One region of the Paenibacillus sp. J2L1-98 genome, then DNA from elsewhere that is predicted to be linked to it. Evidence: a T-box and tRNA genes for the amino acid it is inferred to sense, from the RefSeq annotation. Region 1 holds a T-box; the other regions hold tRNA genes.
The links. A T-box is a leader RNA that pairs with one kind of tRNA and senses whether it is charged. The one in region 1 lies ahead of AC0YNZ_RS00605 (arginine--tRNA ligase), so its partner is inferred to be a tRNA-Arg.
Positions count from the first base shown of each region.

Region 2: it encodes a tRNA-Arg, which carries the amino acid that the T-box ahead of AC0YNZ_RS00605 (arginine--tRNA ligase) is inferred to sense. The anticodon was not compared.
Region 3: it encodes a tRNA-Arg, which carries the amino acid that the T-box ahead of AC0YNZ_RS00605 (arginine--tRNA ligase) is inferred to sense. The anticodon was not compared.
Region 4: it encodes a tRNA-Arg, which carries the amino acid that the T-box ahead of AC0YNZ_RS00605 (arginine--tRNA ligase) is inferred to sense. The anticodon was not compared.

Region 1 covers NZ_JBWDNW010000001.1:126,244-132,010, reverse strand. Annotated here, with positions in the region: gene AC0YNZ_RS00635 (hypothetical protein) at 1-312, opposite strand, end outside; gene AC0YNZ_RS00630 (DUF3889 domain-containing protein) at 501-839, shown strand; gene AC0YNZ_RS00625 (YbjQ family protein) at 924-1,235, shown strand; gene AC0YNZ_RS00620 (pseudouridine synthase) at 1,530-2,219, shown strand; gene AC0YNZ_RS00615 (rhodanese-like domain-containing protein) at 2,302-2,652, shown strand; gene map (type I methionyl aminopeptidase) at 3,001-3,747, shown strand; T-box leader at 3,835-4,067, shown strand; gene AC0YNZ_RS00605 (arginine--tRNA ligase) at 4,117-5,767, shown strand, end outside.
Region 2 covers NZ_JBWDNW010000004.1:301,563-307,329, reverse strand. Annotated here, with positions in the region: gene tig (trigger factor) at 1-823, opposite strand, end outside; gene AC0YNZ_RS11590 (hypothetical protein) at 913-1,818, opposite strand; tRNA gene AC0YNZ_RS11585 (tRNA-Arg) at 2,058-2,134, shown strand; gene AC0YNZ_RS11580 (ThuA domain-containing protein) at 2,676-3,404, opposite strand; gene AC0YNZ_RS11575 (Gfo/Idh/MocA family protein) at 3,405-4,505, opposite strand; gene AC0YNZ_RS11570 (ABC transporter substrate-binding protein) at 4,535-5,767, opposite strand, start outside.
Region 3 covers NZ_JBWDNW010000030.1:47,430-53,196, forward strand. Annotated here, with positions in the region: gene AC0YNZ_RS28810 (UDP-N-acetylmuramoyl-L-alanyl-D-glutamate--2,6-diaminopimelate ligase) at 1-318, shown strand, start outside; gene AC0YNZ_RS28815 (aspartate/glutamate racemase family protein) at 359-1,072, shown strand; gene AC0YNZ_RS28820 (hypothetical protein) at 1,100-1,294, shown strand; gene AC0YNZ_RS28825 (HD domain-containing phosphohydrolase) at 1,427-2,578, opposite strand; tRNA gene AC0YNZ_RS28830 (tRNA-Arg) at 2,760-2,836, shown strand; gene AC0YNZ_RS28835 (DUF4870 domain-containing protein) at 3,136-3,492, shown strand; gene AC0YNZ_RS28840 (hypothetical protein) at 3,691-4,749, opposite strand; gene AC0YNZ_RS28845 (small acid-soluble spore protein P) at 4,896-5,051, opposite strand; gene AC0YNZ_RS28850 (hypothetical protein) at 5,097-5,273, opposite strand; gene AC0YNZ_RS28855 (hypothetical protein) at 5,289-5,636, opposite strand; tRNA gene AC0YNZ_RS28860 (tRNA-Ser) at 5,761-5,767, opposite strand, start outside.
Region 4 covers NZ_JBWDNW010000011.1:151,133-156,899, reverse strand. Annotated here, with positions in the region: gene AC0YNZ_RS19810 (gluconeogenesis factor YvcK family protein) at 1-34, shown strand, start outside; gene whiA (DNA-binding protein WhiA) at 41-970, shown strand; gene AC0YNZ_RS19800 (HPr family phosphocarrier protein) at 1,178-1,447, shown strand; gene clpP (ATP-dependent Clp endopeptidase proteolytic subunit ClpP) at 1,609-2,193, opposite strand; tRNA gene AC0YNZ_RS19790 (tRNA-Arg) at 2,384-2,458, opposite strand; gene AC0YNZ_RS19785 (sugar-binding transcriptional regulator) at 2,791-3,828, shown strand; gene gap (type I glyceraldehyde-3-phosphate dehydrogenase) at 3,941-4,945, shown strand; gene AC0YNZ_RS19775 (phosphoglycerate kinase) at 5,120-5,767, shown strand, end outside.

The sequences.
Region 1 (5,767 bases):
ATGGAAATCATGCATGTGATGAAGGTCATGCATTTGATGCATCTCAGGATGGAAATCATGCATGTCATGCATGTCATGCATAAGATGGAGGTCATGCATGTAGTGGTGGAATTCGAGCATATGATGGAAATCATGCATGTGATGATAATCATACATGTGGCTCAGATCTACACAGCAATGGCACTGGGATTTCGGTGTCTCCTCCGTCTCGGCTTCTGCCTGTGTAGCCGGTTGGTTAGGAATAAATTGCATTTGCTGGTAATACTCCGGCATGGCTGCCGATTGTTGCACATAAGGCTGATTGGGTATCATGATTTGCCTCCTTTTTTTCATACTTTACAATATGCCTTAATCGAAAAAAGGGCACTTATCCCTATAAAATGGGCTGAAGCAGTGGAGACGGCTTCTTGCAATAGCTATTCATCCAATTAATTTGCATAGGACGGAACGAAGAGGGTGACGCTAGTACTATCACAATGAATCAGACAGGTGGTGGTAAAATGCTTCGTCATATCGTTATGAAGGCTGTATTTGTTTTGCTAAGCTTAGCTCACACTGAGGTGAGGACAGCGGATGAGGCTGCCCTGCATGCTGAACCGGCTTATGCGAAGTGGGGTAAACTTGCCGTGGAGGAAACGTCGAGGATGTATCGTAACGCATCTATTCTCGATTATAAATACGTTGGCAGAACAAAGCTGTCAGAGGAACAAGCGGAGGAAAACTTCGTGCTTTGGCTGCGTAAGGACTCGAAGGAATTCGGTGTTAGGGTCAGTATTACGATTCAGACAAGCTCGGATCAGCTGCTGCATCTCAATATAAAAGAACTTGATCCGAATTAATTGAAACATCTTATGAAGCTGCCTCGTAATAGAAGAAGCAAAACGAGATCAAATGCTTCAGAATGAAGCGGGAGGAGCTTAACGATGCTAATTACGACAACGCCAACGATTGAGGGACGTCCGATTCAGGATTATGTAGGGGTCGTTACGGGTGAAGCGATTATGGGAGCCAACGTCGTTCGCGATTTTTTTGCATCGATTACGGACATCGTAGGAGGACGCTCCGGTGCATACGAGGGCAAGCTGAAGGAAGCGCGTGACGTTGCGATCGATGAGATGAAGAATCAGGCTGCGCGGCTGGGAGCCAATGCGATCGTTGCTATCGATATTGATTATGAGGTCGTGCGCGAAGGAATGCTTATGGTTGCCGTTAGCGGAACGGCCGTTCGTCTGTAACTTAAGCGCGATTTTGAAGGAAAGCGATACAACTTTGATTGGTATAAGCAGCGCTTATGTAATCGGGTTTTGTCGCTTTTTTTGTTATGCAGGTGCTGCGATCGGTTGAATGATAAACTGCGTTTGTCTATTCTATTGATTTTACAATCTATTAGGTAAAATGATATGTTTCGGTTATACTCAGGTTGAAAGCTTTGATAAAATGCTTACCAGTTTACATGGTTACTCAGCATCTGATTTCAAACGAAATCAGGTGCTTTTTTATTTGATTTTTGATTGGAAAGCGGGCTGCATATGAGAATTAATAAATATATAAGCGAAACAGGCTTTTGTTCCAGAAGGGAAACGGACCGCTTAATAAGCGCCCGAAGAATTACAATTAATCATGTGATTTGTTTGCCGGGGGCTTCCGTAGCGCCAGAAGACGTTGTTCTTATTGACGGACATGCAATAGCAAGCAAAGGGGAAGCCGTTTATATTGCGCTTAATAAACCGGTTGGCATAACTTGTACAGCAGCAAAGCATGTTACAGGTAATATTATTGACTTTATAAACCATCCCTCCCGGATTTTTGCGATCGGCAGATTGGATAAAGCATCAGAGGGATTAATACTATTAACGAATGACGGAGATATCGTAAACAAAATGATGCGCTCGGAGAACGGTCATGAGAAAGAATACTTGGTGAAAGTGGATAAACCGGTCACATCCCAATTTCTTCAGGAAATGTCGAACGGCGTAGATATTTTGAACACTAGAACCAAGCCATGCGCTGCTATTATGCATAGTGAATATGAGTTCCGGATCATTCTGACTGAAGGTCTTAATCTGCAAATTCGGAGAATGTGCAAGGCTCTCGGTTTTAGAGTTCTAAGACTCGAACGCATAAGAATTATGAATATTACCTTGGACGGTTTAGAAAAAGGGGAATGGAAAGACCTTACCGCAGGCCAGTTACAGAGGCTGTTCGCTCAGCTTAATTAAACAAGTTATATAGTTGCGTTCATATGCGGTGTGTTCATTCCAATATGGACATTGACGTACCTTCGCGATACAATGCATGTGAATGAATAAACAACAAGCAAAGCTTGAAGGGATGAAAAATATGTATCCGGAAATAACGACAGCCGAGCTGGAGAACCAGCTGAAAGAAGGCAAATCCTTAAACCTCGTTGATGTTCGTGAGCCAGACGAATGGCAGGCTGGCCATATCAAGGAAGCACGCAGCATTCCGCTTTCTGAGCTTCAAGAGCGCATCAATGAGCTTCAGCAGGGCGATCAAGAAATCATACTCATCTGCCGCAGCGGCGGACGCAGCGGCAAAGCCTGCGACTTCCTGCAAGCCCAAGGCTATAAAGTTGTCAACGTAACCGGCGGCATGCTCCAATGGCCAGGCGAAGTTACATACGGCGAATAAACGGGATGATCAATCCCTGCACAAAGCGATATTTTGAAAAAAGTCCTTCTGAGGGCTTTTTTTTATCCGGTCCCATAGGAAAACCCGGCAATGGATAATGGAAATAAAGTCGGCTGCACAATAAAAACCTGCGGCTTTTTGATGTGGACGATCATCCTAATTTAATAAATTCGCTTATTGGATCATAAAAAAGAGTATAAGGATGCAGCTGCTTACAGCTTGTTATGGGGGTTAGATGTTAGTTGGATATATTTTTAACGACATTTAGGTTAATCTAAAAAGCATATTGGTTTCAGGGAAAACAGTTCAAGCTGCGTCGTAAATGAAGTGAAGGATTGGGTGATAGCAATGATCATAATCAAGACGAAGGACGAAATTTTGAAAATGAAAAAAGCGGGCGAGATTTTAGCGGCCTGTCACCGGGAGCTGCGGACATTCATTCGCGCCGGTATTACGACACTGGAAATCGATCAATTTGTTGAAACCTTTTTACAAAATAATGGAGCAATACCGGAACAAAAAGGGTATCACGGATATCCGTTTGCTACTTGTACTTCGGTTAATGATGTTATATGTCACGGTTTTCCTAGTCAGACGCTGTTAGTGGAAGGAGATATCGTGACGGTCGATATGGTTGTCAACCTGGATGGCTGGCTGGCGGATTCGGCATGGTCGTATGCGATCGGGAATGTGTCGGAAAAATCGCAGAAGCTGCTCGATGTTACGAAGGAATCGCTCTATAGAGGCATTGAACAGGCCGTTGTGGGAAATAGAATCGGCGACATTTCGCATGCTATTCAAGTTTTTGCTGAGTCGCAAGGGTTCTCGGTCGTGAGAGATTTTATTGGACACGGCATCGGCCAGGAAATGCATGAGGAGCCTCAAGTGCCCCATTATGGACCTCCGCATAAAGGAACGCGTTTAAAGGCTGGAATGGTACTGACAATCGAACCGATGTTAAATACGGGGAAATATCATAGCAAAATCGATCAAGACGGCTGGACGGCCAGAACGGTTGACGGCGGCTTATCGGCCCAATATGAGCACACGATTGCCATTACAGAAGATGGTCCGGTCATCCTGACGGAGCAGTAGGCTTGCATGCAAAACGGTCTTATATTCCATCTTGACATGGCCATTCGTATCCTGTATAAATACATTTAAGCAATCAATTGGATATAAATAACATTAGTGATTGGGACAGTAGTCTATGACGGATAGTTGCAGCGAGCCGGGTCAGTGGAAGCCGGTACGGATGTCTTAGATGAAGCGGGCCCAGGAAATGGTTTGCCGAACCGAACGTGCAGCAGTAGGCAAATCCGGTCATAGACCGTTATGAAAACGAGGGGCCAAGCCGGAATTAAGCTTGGCACTTAGAGTGGTACCACGGGATCTTTACGGCTCTCGTCTCTTATTTTAGAGACGGGGGCCTTTTTTTATTTTAGCCGAATGGAGGAGACTTTAATGATTCATGAACAAATCATAGCGGCCATTGAAGAAATAACGCAGGACCTTCTATCGGGGCAGAAGCTGGTGCGACCAGAAAATTTAAAGATCGCGGTCGAGCATCCCGTTAGTCTTGAGCATGGCGATTACAGCAGCAGCATCGCTATGCAGCTTGCAAAGTTATTGAAGCGTGCGCCATCGCAAATCGCAAGTGAATTCAAACAAAAGCTGCTTGCTCATTCAGGCATTGCCGCTTCGGTCGGAAAAATTGAGGTCGCGCCTCCAGGCTTTCTTAACTTTTTTGTAAATTGGACCTGGTGGGCGGAGGCATCGGCTCAGCCGGCGTATTTCAGCATGCAATCCGGCAATAAAGTGCTCATCGAGCATACGTCGATCAATCCGAATAAATCGGCTCATATCGGTCACTTGCGCAATTCCTGCATAGGCGACACATTAGCCCGAATGCTGAGAAGGACAGGTCATGAAGTAGAGGTGCATAACTATATCGATGACTTGGGCAATCAGTTAGCAGATACAGTGGTAGGCATTCTGAATACGACGACGGAGCAGCCTTATGACCGTTTTGGCGATTTTTGCTGGGAGACGTATGCCAAAATCAATAAAGCGTACAAGGAGCAGCCAGAAATGCTCAAGCAGCGTACAAGTGTGCTAACCATGCTGGAGGAGGGCCATTCCAATGTTGGATGGATGGGCCTGCTCATTGCGGAACGGATCGTACGCGAGCATATCGAGGAAATGAAGCGGTTCGGCATCACTTACGATGTTCTCGTGTGGGAAAGCAGCATTGTAAGGGAGGGCTTTTGGTCAAGGGCGTTTGCGCTTCTGCAGACGACAGAAATATTCCGTCTGGAAGACGAAGGAAAGCTGAAGGGCTGCTATGTGCTGAAGCAGCCGGCAGCCGAGGGCGAGCCGGATGAGCAATCGGAGTTTCAAGCCGATAAAGTACTCGTTCGCTCGAATGGCATTCTGACCTATACCGCCAAGGACATCGCTTATCACCTCTGGAAGTTTGGTTTGCTCGATCAAGATTTTCGCTACAAAAAGTTTGCGGATCGCCTATGGTCCACCCATTCAGGCGGTGTGAGGAAGAAAATAGGCCGCGCCGATATGGTCATTAATGTGATTGATCAGCGGCAGGAATATCCGCAGGCGATGGTCAAGCAGGCGCTGCTCGCCCTAGGCTATCAGAAGCAAGCAGAGCAGCTCCGGCATGTCAGCTATGGCGTCGTGTCGCTTAGTCAAGGCATAGCAAAGGGTCTCGGCATCGATACATCCGACGGCAAACATGCCTACGCTATGTCGGGCAGACAAGGGATCGGCATCAAAATTGCTGATTTTTTGGAACGAATGGAACAAATCATCGATGCGAAACGTTCCCGCAAAGCCGGTTTAGCGAGTCATGTGATAGCGGCCGCATCTATCCGTTACTATTTGCTGCGTTACCATCTGCAGACGGAGGTTGTATTTGATCTCGATCAGGCGACGGAGATATCCGGGAATACCGGTGTTTATTTGCTTTATTCCTATGCGCGCTCCAGCAGCATTTTGAAGAGGACCGGAGTGTCTGATTCACCCCCGCATGATTTATTGGCGTTCAATGAGCTGGGGGCTCAGGAACGAAGTCTGCTTCGACAGCTTGCTTATTGGC
Region 2 (5,767 bases), on a different contig from region 1:
GTTTGCTTACGAGATCCTGCTTGTACTCTTCAAGCGTATCGAACTCGCTAACGTCTTTGGCAAACTCATCGTCAAGAGCTGGAAGCGTTTTGCGTTTGATTTCGTGCAGCTTCACTTTGAACACAGCAGGCTTGCCTGCAAGATGCTCTGCGTGGTAGCTTTCAGGGAACGTTACTTCAACGTCCTTGAAATCGCCGATTTGCATGCCGACAACTTGCGCCTCGAAGCCTGGGATGAAGGAATTCGAACCAAGCTCAAGCGAATAACGCTCGCTTGCTCCGCCTTCGAATTGTTCGCCGTCTACATAACCGTCGAAATCGATAACCGTGATGTCGCCGTTCTCTGCAGCGCCTTCTTCAATAACAGAAAGCTCAGCATGACGCTGCTGCAAACGCTCCAGCTCAGCTGCAACTTCCTCTTCCGTCACTTCGGATGCGACCGCTTCAACTTCCAAACCTTTGTAATCGCCAAGCGTTACTTCAGGCTTAACAATAACTTTTGCTTTGAATTTGAAAATTTCGCCTTTTGCGAACTGCTCAACATCAATCTCAGGACGGTCAACCGGCTCAAGATTATGTTCTTTCACTGCATCGGAATATGCATCCGGCAGCAGAATGTCAATTGCATCCTGGTACAGGCTCTCAATTCCAAAACGGGATTCGAAAATGCCGCGCGGCACTTTACCTTTACGGAATCCAGGTACGTTTACTTTTTGAACCACTTTCTTAAATGCCTGATCAAGAGCACCAGCGACTTTCTCCGCTTCTACCTCCACGTCGATTGACACGATGTTCTTGTCTATTTTTTCCCATGTTGCTTTCATTTTATGCCTTCCCCTCCGAAAAATGCTCATGCATCTCTAGTTATCACGTTTCATAAACCATTCTATTATAAACAAGCTGGGCCAGATTATCAAGACTCTGGTTCGTCTTCCCGTGATTGCTGCAGGACAGCAACCTGTCTTAATGCTTTGCACGCTTGTTCATAACGGAATCTTAGTCCTTCGGTAATGCCGTATGTATCACGAATATCGTCATCGTTCGCCGAGCCGTAAACGGTTAGGAGCAGCGTCAAATGCAGTGCAGCCGCAAAGTAATCAACCGTATCCTCGTCTTCCCTCAGCATCCAATGATAAGCTGCCGTACCATACAAAAACTGTAAACTTTCCTTCCATAACTCTCTGGCAAAATGCGGCAATGTTGGATCATCAACCTCAGCGACCTGCTCCGTCCGCTCTAAAATCCGATTAACCGGCGAAGGGAAATCATCCATTGAAAGAGGCGTAGCTTCCAGTATGAGCTCTACGGTCTCCCCCAATCTCTCCAGGGCTAGCGGTCCGGTGGCGCCTCGCTTGCGCAAGCATTGGAGCGCCTTAAATTGAACGACAGGATGTGCCTGGCTAGTTACCAGCCATTTCTTGATGGAATCATTCATATCAGGAGATTGGATATAAACAGCGCGTTCAAGGGCAAGTATTTGCTGATCGATCATCGGATGATTTTGCATGATGTAGAGCACTTGATTCACATAAGCCTCATCCTGGTCGGGAGGATTTAGAAGCTGCTCGCGCATTGTCGCCTCGTCGTCCTCCTTCTCTTGCTTGGCTAAAATAAATCCCGTACCGTCTTCACCATTTCCGTCTTCGGGAAAGGCCATGTCGAGCCATGTCAGAAGACTGTCCCACTCTTCATAATGGCGCGCATCCTCGCCCTGGCATTGCAGCAAAAAGCGCAGCAATTCCTTGGCCTCCCCGTATTGCTCCGCTTCTAGCATACGGGTTAACTGTACCTGATAATGGTCCAGCATGCTAGGGAACAAATAAACGTTATCCTTGTTGTCGCCTTGTGTGTCGTTGGGAGTTGTAATGATAACACCGCCTTATGGTCACGCCGTTTGATCATTCATTCAATCTTGCGTCCAATTATACCATGTACAAACAAAAGAAAAAACAAATGAAGTATGCCAACAACTCATAAACCGTATTTTAGATGAAATAAACTAATAAATTAAAAATGTGCTTGCAATAATACAATACCATGTGTTATATTATTTCTTGTGTCCCGGTAGCTCAGCTGGATAGAGCAACGCCCTTCTAAGGCGTCGGTCGGGAGTTCGAATCTCTTCCGGGACGCCATTTATTTTTCACAAACAAAGCTATTGTTAATACATAAACCTCCTTCAATCATTAAATTCGAAGGAGGTTTTTTTCGTCTAGTTAAGATCTGTCCGGGTGCTATATATAATATCACATTTATCTCCAAACCATCCGCTAAGCAAGAAAAGGCGGAACGCTCCCAGTGCTTCATCGGGGTTAGTTGAACGAAAACAGACTGTCCGGCAGTACTAGCTGAAATTAGGTTCATTTCGTCGGACTAATCCGCAGCAGGTTTGAGCAAAGCCCGATTTAAGTTTATATCATCGCATTAATTGCTTATTTTTGAGTGACGAAAGAAAAAATAATGGGTTTAGTTTCGCAAATCGAACTATTCGGTCATGCCAACTTTACATCGCTCAATTAAGTTCACGGAATGTAATTAAATCAAATGTGCCAGCTTGTTTGACGGCTATTTCACACTCTTCGGTCTTCCAGCTAATGATACAAGGCTCTATCTACGCCTTAAAAGGGCTGTCTCAGGTCAATGACCTTATGAGACAGCCCTTTTCGCCTTGCCGGCTTACCGGCTTACAATCGCTTCCATCGGAACGGGGATATGCCCGTAATTAGGCTTCGCGCCCCCTGCTGCCCCGCACCATTGCACAGCGTTGGCAATAACCCGCATCACATCCGCATTGTGATAAGTTGGATAGGTTTCATGGCCCGGCCGGAAATAGAACACCTTTCCTTGCCCTCTAAAGTAGGTGCAGCCGCTGCGGAACACTTCTCCGCCTTCAAACCAGCTGACGAATACGAGCTCATCGGGAGTAGGGATATCAAAATGCTCGCCGTACATCTCTTCCTGCTCAAGCTCGATGTATTCACCGATTCCGGCTGCGATCGGATGCGCCGGGTTCACGACCCAAAGCCGTTCCTTCTCGTCCGCCTCGCGCCATTTCAATGCGCAGCTGGTACCCATGAGCTTTTTAAATATTTTCGAATAATGACCGGAATGAAGAACGATAAGTCCCATGCCCTGCAGAACGCGTTCATGCACCTTCTCAACAATTCGGTCATCTACCTCGTCATGCGCCATATGCCCCCACCAGATCAATACATCCGTATTGTTCAATGTCTGCTCATCAAGCCCATGCTGCGGTTCATCCAGCGTCGCGCCTTTCGTATCGCAGCCGTAGTCCGCCAAGGAACGTGCGATAACTGCATGAATGCCTTCCGGATATATGGCCTTAGCTTTTTCATTCGTCCGTTCATGACGATATTCGTTCCATACGGTAACGCGAGTTTTCATCTATCTTTCTCCTCCTGCTGATGCGAGTTGATTGGACCGGAATTGCTCTAAGGATACTGTCCGTTTGTTTATTGCAGCCTGATAAATAGCTTCAAGCACTTCTTGATTAGCATAGCCGTCTTCAATCGTAGGAAGCTCCTCGCGTACATGGCCGCGCACCATATCGAAGAAATCCTGCATCTGGGTGAGCTCGTATCGGGACGGCACCCTCTGCACTTCTGTCACAACGGAGGCTTGATGCTCCTCATTGGGGTGTATCCATGTTAATTCATTCCCCCGCTCACAGCCTACCGATATCGTTCCCAACTCGCCGTAAATCGTCAATTCAAGCTGGTTTCCTGAACCGTATGCATTTCTTGACGTTTGGAACACCCCTGTTACCTGCGAATCAAGCGTCGCCAGAAAACCGGTGAAATCATCTACATCTACCGTACCCTCAGCACCTGCAGCAGGGTCGCGCCGGTTTGTAATAAATGTCTTCATATGTGCCGACACTTCATCAAATTCACCAATCATAAACCGGGCCGCATCGACCATATGGGAGCCGAGATCGGCGAGTGCGCCGGTTCCCGTAATTTCGCTGCGATAGCGCCAATTCATCGGCGTATCGTAAACCGGAACCCCCCATGACTGTAAATATTGGACGAAAACATGCCTGATCTGTCCCAGCTTTCCTTGCTTAATCAAATCACGTGCATAGCGGAAGGAAGGCACATAGCGATAGGAGAAGCCAACCATTGATGGAATGGGATTAGCAAGATATAGCTGATTCAGCTCGCAGGCTTCTTCGTATGTGCGGGTGAAAGGCTTCTCCGTCATAATGGCTTTGCCCTGCTGCAGACAGCATTTCACGATCCCGAAATGAACATCATTCGGCGTAATGGATAGTACGGCATCCACCTCTTCGCAAGCGATCAAATCCGAATATTGATTAAATCTGCGCTCAGCCGGGATGCCTAATTTGTCGCCGGCCCGGTTTACAGCCTCACTTACCGAATCACATAGAGCGGTAATGCGCACCCCTTCCAAGCGGGACATGTTTTCCATATGCGAATTTGCCATGCCGCCCATTCCGATAATGCCAACTCTTATTTCTTTCATATGATTTCTCTCCATTTCCGGTATAAGTGCTATTTGTTGTTTGCTTTCGCCCAAATGTCCAGCTGTCTTTGCTTCTCCGCAATAATTTTATCCATCCCTGCCGCTTTCATTTTCTCAATGAATACGGGAATATGCTCTTCAGGATCGACAGATCCGGTTACAATGACGTTTTTGTATTCTTTCTCCACGTTGCTGGTCGCCGCAATCTCCGTTTTGACAGGCTCCGCGTTAAATGTAAATCCTAATGCGCGGGATTTCTCGGCGCTCTCGTTATAGTCCAAATACGCTTGCCATTTGTTCGGATCCTCATTCGCCCAAATATGAATCAATGGAAGATTGCCAAGCATCCAGTTTCGAGAAGGCGGGTAGCCGGTATTGCTGCCATCTACACCTACTGGAAAATCAATGATGTTATCCGATTTTTTGACATAATGCGTGCCTTCAATCCCGTTAATGAGCAGATTCATAAGATCGCTGTCTGTAAATAAGAGATTAACGAACATCATTGCCCGCTCCGGATTTTTTGAGGTGCGCGAAATCGCAAGCACGGCACTGGTTGCATCCGTTGTGCTCGTAAACGGCGACATTAACTGAATTTCCACCAACTCTGTCCCTTGCGAACGGGAGTTTTCCAGATTGGAGCCCGGCTTGAACGAACCGGTTTGGGCAAACGCTTTGCCTGAGCCTAAAGCTTTGCCGACATCTTGCAGCGTAGCCGCATCTTTATTGATGTAGCCTGCCAGATACCATTTACGCATCAGCTTTGCGTATTCCATATATTTCGGATCTTCGATTTTACTAATGACTTTCAGCCCTTCGCCGGTGCGGACAAGCTCTCCCGGACCGTCGCCCAGCAAATCGTAATAACCGTAATCAAGGATGGCCGCGTTCGGGGAAGCCCCTCCGTTCACGATAAACGGCGTGACGCCCGGTTCATTGTCTTTAATGGTTTTCAGCAGCGGCTCCAAATCCGCCAATTCTTTTACTGTCGACAGGTCGAACTTATATTTGTCCACCAGATCCTTGCGCAATATCAAGCCTTTGTCAGCCGCAAATTCCTTGTTAGCAACCATTCCGTACAATTTGCCGTCTACTTTGGCAGCATTGACGATTTCCGGATCGATTGTATCTAGGAAAGCTCCGCCATACTTTTTCACCAAATCGTCCAAAGGCAGAAATTGACCTTTGCCGACCTGCTGCGAGAAGCCGTTCCAGCCCGCCGAGAAGATAAGATCAAACGCTTCGTTGGATGTAAACATTAG
Region 3 (5,767 bases), on a different contig from region 1:
ATAGAGAAGCGCAGAGCGATGGCCAAGGTTGCCGCAAAGTTTGCCGATTTTTCCGTTATCACCTCGGATAATCCGAAGGAGCAGGATAATACGCTTATTATCCGGGAAATTGTCGAAGGCATCGAAGCGCATAATGGCGACTATGAGGCTATTGTCGACCGGAGAGACGCGATTGCCTTTGCCATTGAAATCAGCAGAAAAGACGACGTTATCCTGATCGCCGGCAAAGGCCATGAAACGTCGCAAATTATCGGCAAAACGGAAATTCCTTTTAATGAAGCGGAGATCGTTAGGGAAATCATGTTAAGCTCAAAATGAATCATTTCAATTAAACACTTCATCAAAAGTAGGTTGAACAATGGAAGCTAAAAGCTTAGGCGTCATAGGCGGGATGGGCCCGAAAGCAACATCCGTATTTTTCGACATGGTTATCGAACAGACCGCAGCAGACCGCGATCAGGAGCATATTAATATAGTTGTCCTTAATCACGCCACTTTACCCGATCGAACGGAAGTTATATTGGCGGGCAGAGGCGAAGTGTTTCTTGAAGCGGTTGCGAAGGATTTAAAGCTGCTTGAAGCAGCGGGCGTGTCGAATATCGCAATCCCTTGCAATACGTCGCATTATTTCTACAACGATATGCAGAAGATGACGAGCATCAACATCATTAACATGGTGGATGAGACTTTGAAAGAGATCTACAACACCTACGGAGAGCATTGCAAAATCGGTATTTTAGCTACAAATGGGACCGTTAGCAGCGGTGTATACCGCAAAGGCTGTACTCAGTACAATATGCAGCTTCACGAGCCTAACGACTCGATTCAAGAGCATGTGATGGACATCATCTACAACAAGGTTAAACGCAATTTACCGGTAGAACCATCCGAGTTTGAAGGCATCATCAATCATCTTCTGATCCATGATCAATGCCAGTGCGTAATCATCGCATGTACCGAATTATCAATCATTCCAATTCAAAACGAGGTCTCGAAATATTGTGTAGACGCAATGGCCGTGCTTGTTCAAAAGTCTATCGAGCTGTCCGGCAAGCAGTCCATCACGAAATAAAGACGAAAGCGCAAAAGGAGGCTCGGCATGACGGCCCATGAGACGGAAGCATTCAAACAATTTTTGACCGTTTCCTTCGAAGGGGGCATACGGCTCAGAGAATTGCGGCTGTCAGAAGTCGAGCTTGAATTTATAGCAGCACGCTATCCAAATGCCTGCACGAAGCCTCTGGAAGCAAGCGCATATCCGGACGGCAAGCTATGGTTCGAGGTTTCATTATAGCGCAGCATGCGCGATTCGCTTATGACACTGCACAAAAAATCCGGAGATACTGATCTCCGGATTTTTTGTGTCTTTGCTTATTCATCCCTAAAAGACCCGAAACATTTCTCCTACGAGATCTAACCAACAACTCTATTCAATTTCAAGCATATCGGCATCCCGGTCTCTTGCTTCAAGAATTTGCGGCAGCTGCTCAAAAAACACATCCACCACTTGCGGGTCAAAATGCCGCCCCCGTTCTTCCTTAATAAGGGCCAATATCCGTTCCAGCTCCCAGGCCGCTTTATACACCCTTGAGCTGCCTAATGCATCGAATACATCTGCAAGCGCGGTAATGCGCCCGTAGATATGAATGTCCTCGCCTGCAAGCCCTTGCGGGTACCCCGATCCGTCCCATTTCTCATGATGATGCAAAGCGACAATTGCCGCAGCCTGCAGAAGCTGCCTCTTGGAATTTCGCAATAGCTGGTAACCGATATCGGCATGTCCCTTCATCTGCTCAAACTCATCAGCCGTTAGCTTTCCCGGCTTTTGCAAAACGGCATCAGGTATAGCTACCTTACCGATATCATGCATAGGTGAAGCGCTGCGCAGCATGTCTGCCTCCGACTTACACATGCCTAATCCTAACGCTAAAATATAGGAATATTGGGCGACCCGCTTAACATGATTACCCGTTTCCTTCGAACGGCCCTCGCCAATTTTACCCATTGCCATAATAATCTCTTTTTGCGTTTCGAGTATTTCCTCATGCAGCATGATCGATTCCAAAGATTTACCCGAGTACGATGCGGCAAGCGATAGGTACTCCATATCCTTCGTCGAGAACGTCTGTTTTTCTGTCAATTTATTAATAGCTTGATAAGCCCCGATCACTTCTCCCTGATTATTGCAAAAAGGGATGGTCATAATCGACTTCGTCCGGTAGCCGGTCTTTCTGTCGCTATCTGGATTATGTCTGGGATCCTCATAAGCATCGTCTATAAAAATCGGTTGTCCAGAGCTGATCGCGCTTCCCACTAGCCCGCTTCCGTAAGGGATTCGAATTTCTCCCACACCGTGAGCGACTGCCGTAAACAGCTCATGACGCGCAGCGTCGATAAGCCAGACCGTGCAGCGGTCGGCAACGACCATTTCCCGGCCCATGTTCGCCATTAAAATAAGTACGGACTCCAGCTTTATTTCATTAGCTATTTTTGCTGTATATTCGAAGATCACTTTGAGCATTTGCTCAGGCGATAAATCTAATTTATAAGAGTGGGATTCATTGAAGTTTTCTTGCATGCAGGGCACTCCTCCAGCCGTACGAGCTCATAACCTTTACAATTATTCGCTCTCCTGCACGCTAAATCCTGCTATTCAGACAAGAAATGCCAGTGTTATCGACAAAAATTGCATTTGTTTCATTCAATAATCGTTGATCTTGCTTACTTTAAAGCACACATGCTATAATTAGTATTGCTGCGCGTCCGTAGCTCATCCGGATAGAGCAAACGTTTCCTAAACGTTAGGTGGGAGGTTCGAGCCCTCTCGGGCGCGCCATTTCTTTACTCGTCTGTTGACCGCAACATACGGCAGCTTGATGTTTTTGTTGTTACTTAGCTCATCTATTAAATACTTCCCTGAGCCTTGTCAATTAACAAGGCTCTTTTTGAGCTTAATTCTCGGAATGATTTTGCACCTTACGACTGCCGCATCTAAGCCCCATTACAGACCATCTTATTCGCATTATGCAGCCAAGCTGTTCATTGATAAATTTATGCATATCTTTCAGCCCTTCTAACGTATAACTACATAAGTCACTTTAGTCGGCTGTTCTTATCATAAGGAGGCAATATATAATGAATCAACCTTTCGGGCTTCATAAAGAAGAGAAAACGTACGGAATGCTTTCCCATCTGCTCGCTTTCAGCGGATTAATTATTCCGTTTGGCAACATTCTCGGCCCGCTTATCATCTGGCTCATGAAGAAGGACCAATCCAGCTACGTGGATATGCACGGCAAGGAATCGCTTAACTTCCAGATCAGTAATACCATCTACACCATCATTTCCAGCCTGCTCATATTCGTACTCATCGGCTTTGTAACTACACCGCTTTTATTTATTTTCTGGCTCGTATTCACCATTATCGGTTCCATTCGCGCATCCGAAGGGAACAGCTACCGTTATCCGTTAACGATTCGTTTTTTCAAATAAAACAGAAAGGCGCCGGAACTGGCCAGTTCCGGCGCCTTTCTGTTTTACAGCTGCGAAGTATATTTCTTCGGAAGCGCGTGCTGGCGATCCAACTGATCCATTGCCTGCTGGCGCAGCTATCGCCTGGGAAACCACTTTTGTCACCACCCGAAGCAGAAGCCGCCCCTGACAGTCAGGAGCGGCTTCTAAATGGGTTTCTTATAGTCCAACCGGCTGTTGGAACAACTTTGTCAGCTCATCCAGCGTAATAGCGTCAGCCGGAATTTCATTCTCGAACTTTGGAGCTTTATCAATATCGGAATAAGTTACGTCATAATGAACGCCAAGCTTCATCTTCTGACCGCTCTCTTTATCCGATGCTTCAACATTTATTTTGCCTGCTTGGTAAGAGAGGTAGCCATCTGTAATAGCGCCGGTAAATGTCAGCGTGTTTACTTTGACATTATTTTTGAGCGTATCCAGTATTTCTGTTTTGTTTGTCTCAAGATCCGTCTTAAACTTCTCGATATCAGCCTTCTCTAGCTGCAGCGACTTAAGCGATTCTTCATTCGCAAGCAGCACTTCAAGCACTTCAGGCAGCACCTGGTTAATAACGGTTTCTACCGTTTTTGGATAGTTGTCTGCGTTGATTTCGAATGCAACGACTTGATCAGCTTTCAAATCGGCTGGCAGACCAGCCTCCTCCGCCTTAGGCTCGCTGAAGTAAGTCTTCTCGTCAAAATGCTTAAGCAGTATGTCTCCAAGCTCCTTGCCAAGCTTCTGCTGCGCATCCAGATCGATCTCAGCCGCGCCCTGCTGCTTCGCAAGCTCCTTCAGATCAATCTTGATGAACTTGCCTGTAACGGTCTCAGGCAGCGGCAGCATCGGAATTTGCGGTATTTTCACATACAGCGTTTCCTCTGTCATGATCATTGGTACGGTCAGTTTCATTTCCATATCGCCCGGCAGTACGATCTCCATATTCATATCCGTACGCATCGGGTCCTTCTGATAAACAGCATTGACTGAAATTGTCGCATCCTTAATCATGCCTACGATCGCCGCTGTTGCAGCCGGATCACCCTGCATAGCTGCATCCTGCGGAATTTCCAGCTCATCCAAACCTAATGACATTTTAACTACATATGAGTCCGCACCTGCGATCTTCGTCATAGCTGCTTGCAAAGCTTCCTTCGGCGGTTTTGCAGAGCTGCAGCCTGCAATGACGACCAAAATAACAGCTAGCAAAAGAACCGTTATTTTATGTACCTTTTTCATGCAATAAGTACCTCCCCTATCTTTTTATAAGCACCTCCATTCTATACTAAAAAAACAGCTTTTAGAAGTTATAACCAAAAATTCCCGTTCAGCGAACTGAAACGGGAATTTTGATCTATACATTTTTGGCGCCATCGAATTAATTTTTAAGAGCCATCCGGGTTATTATGACTCACGTGATTATGCTGCTTCGTCTTCTTAGAACCGGATAGCGGCGCCTGCTGCCCGCCGCCGTTGTCACGCTTCGACCTATTGCGCTGCTGATTGCTTTCCGGCACTGGAAAAGCTTTTGATTTAGCCATTTAGAACCCTTCCTTTGTCTATTCCATTTTGTATTTAAGCAACCGTTAATTCTTTTGATGCTCTAAATCAGCCGGGTTATCATGATTTATAGCGTCTTGATTGCGCCGGTCATTTTTGTCCTGCTGCAGCTGCTGTGCCTGATGGCTATTGACCGGTTCGATGTCTAGAGCATCAACGACATTCGATAAATTTTTATCGGCAGTTCCTTTTGCTTTCGTCATAAGTGGTTGTCTCCTCTACGCGTGCGTCAAACGATGAAGCGCTTGTGCACATTCATGCAAATGTCTGGTGTAATCCTGTATCAGCTGCTGTATGATGTCGCCTCGCTCATCGACGGATATCTTGTCCTTCTCGACGTCAATAAGCTCAACCCTCACTTCGCGGCTATCCACATAAGTAACTTTAAAATCAAACGAATACATTTGATGACCGGCTGCATCTATCGTCACGCGCAGTGACTTCGAATCCGCCTCATCCGGCAGCACCTTGCAGCGGTCGGCGCTGTTCAGCGTTTCCGGCAAAGTTTGTCGCCAAGCATCTGCTAAGTTTTCCTGATTCATTTGCAGCTCATCTGATTTACCCATTAAATGAAGCACCTCCACACGTATAACATGCGGAGGGCGACTTCATTTTATACGAGGAGATGAAGTACAAAAAAAGCCCAAACGCTTGGCGTTTGGACTTGTTCATATGTAGCTAATAAAAATATGGAGGA
Region 4 (5,767 bases), on a different contig from region 1:
ATTAGTTGAGAATTGGATGTTACGAAAGAGGTGATACATAATGTCATTTGCGGCGCAAACGAAGAAGGAGCTAACATTAATTGAAGCGGACGGCTGTTGTGAGAGAGCGGAGCTATCCGCGCTCATACGGATGAATGGTTCGGTTAGCGTATCCAGCCGCAAAGTCGTTTTGGACATCTCAACGGAGAATGCAGCGATTGCCAGAAGAATTTATTCCCTGCTCAAAAAGCATTATGAGGTGCACGTTGAGCTGCTTGTCCGCAAAAAGATGAGACTCAAAAAAAATAATGTCTATATCGTCCGTATCCCGGCGGGGGTACAGGAAATATTGAGCGAGCTTAAAATTGTATCCGAAGGCTTTATGTTCAACCTTGGCATCGACAAGGATATCGTACGAAAGCCCTGCTGCAAACGTTCGTATTTGCGCGGCGCTTTCCTTGCAGGCGGTTCCGTCAACAATCCGGAAGGCTCTTCTTATCATCTGGAAATTTCCTCGATGTATCAAGAGCATTGCGAGGCGCTCGTTGACCTTGCGAACAAATTTGATTTAAACGCCAGATGCATTGAACGGAAAAAGGGTTTTATCTTCTACATCAAAGAGGGCGAGAAAATTATCGAGCTTCTCAATATTATCGGTGCGCATCAAGCTTTGTTCAAGTTTGAGGATGTCCGAATTATGCGCGACATGCGTAATTCAGTAAACCGGATCGTCAATTGCGAAACGGCTAATCTGAATAAAACGATCGGAGCGGCTGTTCGTCAGATCGAGAACATTAAGCTGCTGCAGCGTGAAGTAGGGCTGGATAGTCTGCCTGATAAATTGAAGGAGGTTGCCGAAATTAGGCTGCAGCATCCCGATATGAATCTGACAGAGGTTGGCGAAATGCTGGGAGGCAAGGTCAGTAAATCAGGCGTAAATCACCGTTTGCGCAAAATTGACGAGCTTGCTGAAAAAATCCGCGGTGTGTGAGCTTTCATCCTAGTGCATCAGCTGGTATAATGATATAATAATTCAAGGTGAATTTATTTAAAAAGATAAGAACGTATGAGTCTCACCTTGTACGAGGCTTATCTTTACCCGGAAAACGAGCTTTTGCAGCCAGAAGACGGCAAATAGAGCCGTTAACGCTAGTGCCGCATGCTAATGATTGAGTAAAATATAGGGGGTATGGTTTCCATGACAAGGCTTCCGGTAGTAGTTCGTCTTAAGACGGGACTTCATGCAAGACCTGCAGCATTATTCGTACAAGAAGCGAACAAATTTTCCTCCGAGGTATTTGTAGAGAAAGACGACAAAAAAGTGAATGCTAAATCCATTATGGGTATAATGAGCTTAGCAATCAGTTCTGGCACTGAAGTATCCATAAGTGCAGAGGGTTCGGACGCAGAACAGGCTGTAAACGCTTTAGTCGCTTTGGTAAGCAAAGAAGAGCTGGAAAACCAATAATGCAGAAGGGGAGAAGTCACGCAGGTTCGCATATGAGCTTGCGGCGGCAGCTCTTTTTTTTGTGTGAGAGGCGTATAAGTGTTTGATGATGAGGCAAAAAAAGAGCAGGCCCGGAGTTGTTCTCCGGCCTGCTCTTTTTTACTTTAAGCTTCTATAAGCGTTTATGCCAGCTTCTCAATAACCTTATCGACAAGACCGTATGTTCTCGCTTCTTCCGCGCTCATGAAGTAATCGCGGTCGGTATCTTTCTCGATGCGCTCAAGCGGCTGTCCGCTGCGCTCTGCCAAAATGCCGTTCAGCTTGTCACGCATATTAAGGATGCGTTTCGCGCGAATGGCGATATCGCTCGCTTGACCTTCTGCGCCGCCGAGCGGCTGGTGAATCATTACTTCGCTGTTTGGAAGCGCGTATCGTTTACCTATAGCGCCTGCAGTTAGCAGGAAAGCACCCATGGAAGCGGCCATGCCGACACAAATTGTGGACACGTCCGGTTTAATGTATTGCATCGTATCGTAGATAGCCATGCCTGCCGTGATCGAACCGCCTGGGCTGTTAATATAAAGTGAAATGTCTTTCTCAGGATCGTCTGCAGCCAAGAAGAGCATTTGAGCGATGATGGAGTTGGCCACCACGTCATTTACACCGGATCCTAGAAAAATAATGCGATCTTTCAATAGGCGAGAGTAAATGTCATACGCACGCTCACCCCGATTGTTTTGCTCAATAACCATAGGAACGAAATTCATATCCAACGTAAGCCCCCTCCTCAAAACAATGAATGGTTAAATCGTATTCTCATAATAACGGATGAAAAGTCAAAAGTCAAAGATAGTCAAACGAGTCCGCTAATTGAAATAAAAAAACCGTTCCAGTGTATAGGAACGGTTAGTATGTATCATGATAGGTGTTGCATGCTTATGCAGTTAAAAAGTGTTGTGGCGCGCCCGCAAGGAATCGAACCTAGATCTCAGCCTTCGGAGGGCTGCGTCATATCCATTGGACCACGGGCGCATAAGCTAAACGGCTGAAGCCGTCCTTAATGACAAGGCTAACGTTTTGCGGCGAAATATAAGTCCAGCATATGGTGAAACCTATGCCTTCTTATATTTGAAAATAGTCGCAAAATTTATTATATGTTATTGAAGTTGTGAAAGCAAGAGCAATTCTAAAATTAATTTTGTGAAAAATGTGACGGAAACCGTTTTCAAATGAAAAACGGCTATTGCTACAATTACATATTTCCGATAAAATAAAGGTGGGACTTGAAATGAAGACGCGGGACATAATGAGTCCAGTGTATTTAAACCGAATACGCTGTAGGCCGATGGAGTGAAGGATGAGAGATGCGTCAGATCGTTGAACTGCAGCAGCAGCTTGTGCCGGATCTGCTCGACGTCATGAAGAAACGGTATTCGATTCTGCACCAGGTAATGCTATCGGATTTAATCGGACGTCGAACGTTGGCGGCGGCATTATCGATGACGGAGCGGGTGCTTCGGGCGGAGACCGATTTTCTGAAAACGCAAGGACTGCTCGAGATCCATACAGGGGGCATGCGAATTAGCGATTCAGGCAAGCTTTTATTAGAACAGCTTGAACCTTTCTACAAGACCATGTTCGGACTATCCGAGCTGGAGGAAAGGATACGCAGCCATTACGGACTGTCGCAGGTCATTATTGTAGCAGGCGATTCTGAAATCTCAGCACAGACGAAGCGAGAGCTGGGCCGTGCTGGATGTCAGGTGCTCACTAAGGTCATGCAGCCTAATGACGTTGTGGCGGTTACAGGCGGAACGACAATTGCGCAGCTGTCGAATCAATTGTCCAGTTCCACACAGCTGAAGACGAATTTTTTTGTACCGGCTAGAGGCGGTCTTGGCGAGAGCCTGGATTATCAAGCCAATACGATTGCTTCCATGATGGCGAAGCGCACAGGAGCGCAGTACAGGCTTCTGCACGTACCGGATCATCTAGGCGAGGAAGCGTTCGCGTCCATTATGCAGGAGCCTAACATTCGGGAAGTTGTGGATGTCATTCGCAGTGCCCGCATCGTTGTACACGGAATCGGAGATGCTATCGTAATGGCAAGACGCAGACGGCTGGACAATGAGATCATCGATGCTATGGAAGCTGAAGGTGCGCTTGCAGAGTCGTTCGGGTTTTATTTCGACCGCAAAGGCGCTGTCGTGCACAAAATGCAGACGGTAGGGTTACGACTCGAGGATATTGTTAAAACTGAAGTTGTTATAGGCATAGCCGGCGGCAAGAGCAAAGGCGAGGCTATAGCGGCGATTATGCGCTTCGGACACAATGACGTGCTCATTACCGATGAAGCGGCAGCACTGGAAATTGTAGCCTTAATCGAGCAAGAGAATGATTAGGCAGCAAGCAATGAGGAATCATGATGATTTGCAAGTGGTCTAGCCATGTCCACAGCAAAACATCTTGAATTATATATATTAATCTTTTAAAAACGCTTAGGAGGAAACAAAAATGGTTAAAGTTGGTATTAATGGTTTTGGTCGCATCGGTCGTAACGTATTCCGTGCAGCATTGAACAATCCTGATGTTCAAATCGTGGCAGTAAACGATCTTACAGACACTGCAACACTGGCACATCTTCTGAAATATGACACTACACATGGTCAACTAGACGGTACTGTTGAAGCAAAAGAAGGCGCGCTTATCGTAAACGGACGCGAAATCAAAGTATTCGCAGAGCGCAACCCTGCAGACCTTCCTTGGGGATCCGTTGGCGTAGAAATCGTAGTTGAATCAACTGGTATTTTCACAGCTAAAGAAAAAGCTGAGCTTCACTTGCAAGGCGGCGCTAAAAAAGTTATCATCTCCGCTCCAGCAACGAACGAAGATATTACAGTGGTTATCGGCGTTAACGAAGACAAATACGACCCTGCGGCACATACCATTATTTCCAACGCTTCTTGCACAACAAACTGTCTTGCTCCTTTCGCAAAAGTATTGAACGACAACTTCGGTATCGTAAAAGGTATGATGACAACTACTCACTCCTACACTAACGATCAATCCGTTCTTGACGTTCCTCATAAAGACCTACGCCGTGCTCGTGCTGCTGCGGAAAACATCATTCCTTCGTCTACTGGCGCTGCGAAAGCTGTTTCCCTCGTATTGCCTGAGCTTAAAGGTAAATTGAACGGTATGGCAATGCGTGTTCCTACGCCTAACGTATCCGTAACTGACCTTGTAGCTGAGCTTAAAGTTAACGTAACGGTTGAAGAAGTTAACGCTGCTTTCAAAGCGGCTTCTGAAGGCCCGCTTAAAGGCATCTTGAACTACAACGAATTGCCGCTTGTTTCGAGCGACTACAATAGCGACCCTGCTTCCTCCACAATCGACGGTCTTTCGACTATGGTTGTTGAAGGCAACATGGTTAAAGTTATTTCCTGGTACGACAACGAGTGGGGCTACTCGAACCGCGTAGTTGATCTTGCTGCTTACATTGCAAGCAAAGGTCTGTAAGCAAAGAAGGCGGACGGACTTTGGCCTCTCGCGCATGCGGAGCTAAAGTCCTTGATTTGCGGCTTCTAGGAGTCGTGAATCATGGGGGCGTTTCTTCTTTGAAGGAGCGCCCCTCTTTTTTTTGTAGTCTTATTTTTATACCTTTCCATAACAATTTTCCGGGAGGTTTCATTGATGAATAAGAAAAGTGTACGTGATGTAGCAGAATTAGCTGGTAAACGGGTATTTGTTCGCGTTGATTTCAACGTGCCGCTTGAGAACGGCAAAATTACGGATGACAAACGAATCCGTGAAACGCTTCCTACGATCAACTTCTTGATTGAAAAAGGCGCTAAAGTTATTCTTGCAAGCCACCTTGGCCGTCCGAATGGTCAAGTGGTTGAAGAGCTTCGTCATACGGCTTCCGCAGTGCGTCTGTCCGAGCTGCTCGGCAAGCAGGTAACGAAAGCGAATGAAGCAATCGGCGAAGCGGTTGAAGCGCAAGTTGCGGCACTTAACAACGGAGACGTTCTGCTGCTTGAAAACGTACGTTTCTACGAAGGCGAAGAGAAGAATGATCCGGAACTGGCGAAAGCTTTCGCTAAGCTTGCTGATTTGTTCGTAAACGACGCATTCGGCGCCGCTCACCGCGCTCACGCATCGACTGAAGGCATTGCGCATATCCTTCCGGCTGTATCGGGTCTGCTTATGGAGAGAGAGCTTGAGGTGCTAGGGAAGGCGCTTAACAACCCAGAACGTCCTTTCACAGCAATCGTTGGCGGTTCCAAAGTAAAAGACAAAATCGCGGTTATCGACAAAATGCTTGAAATTGCTGACAATGTT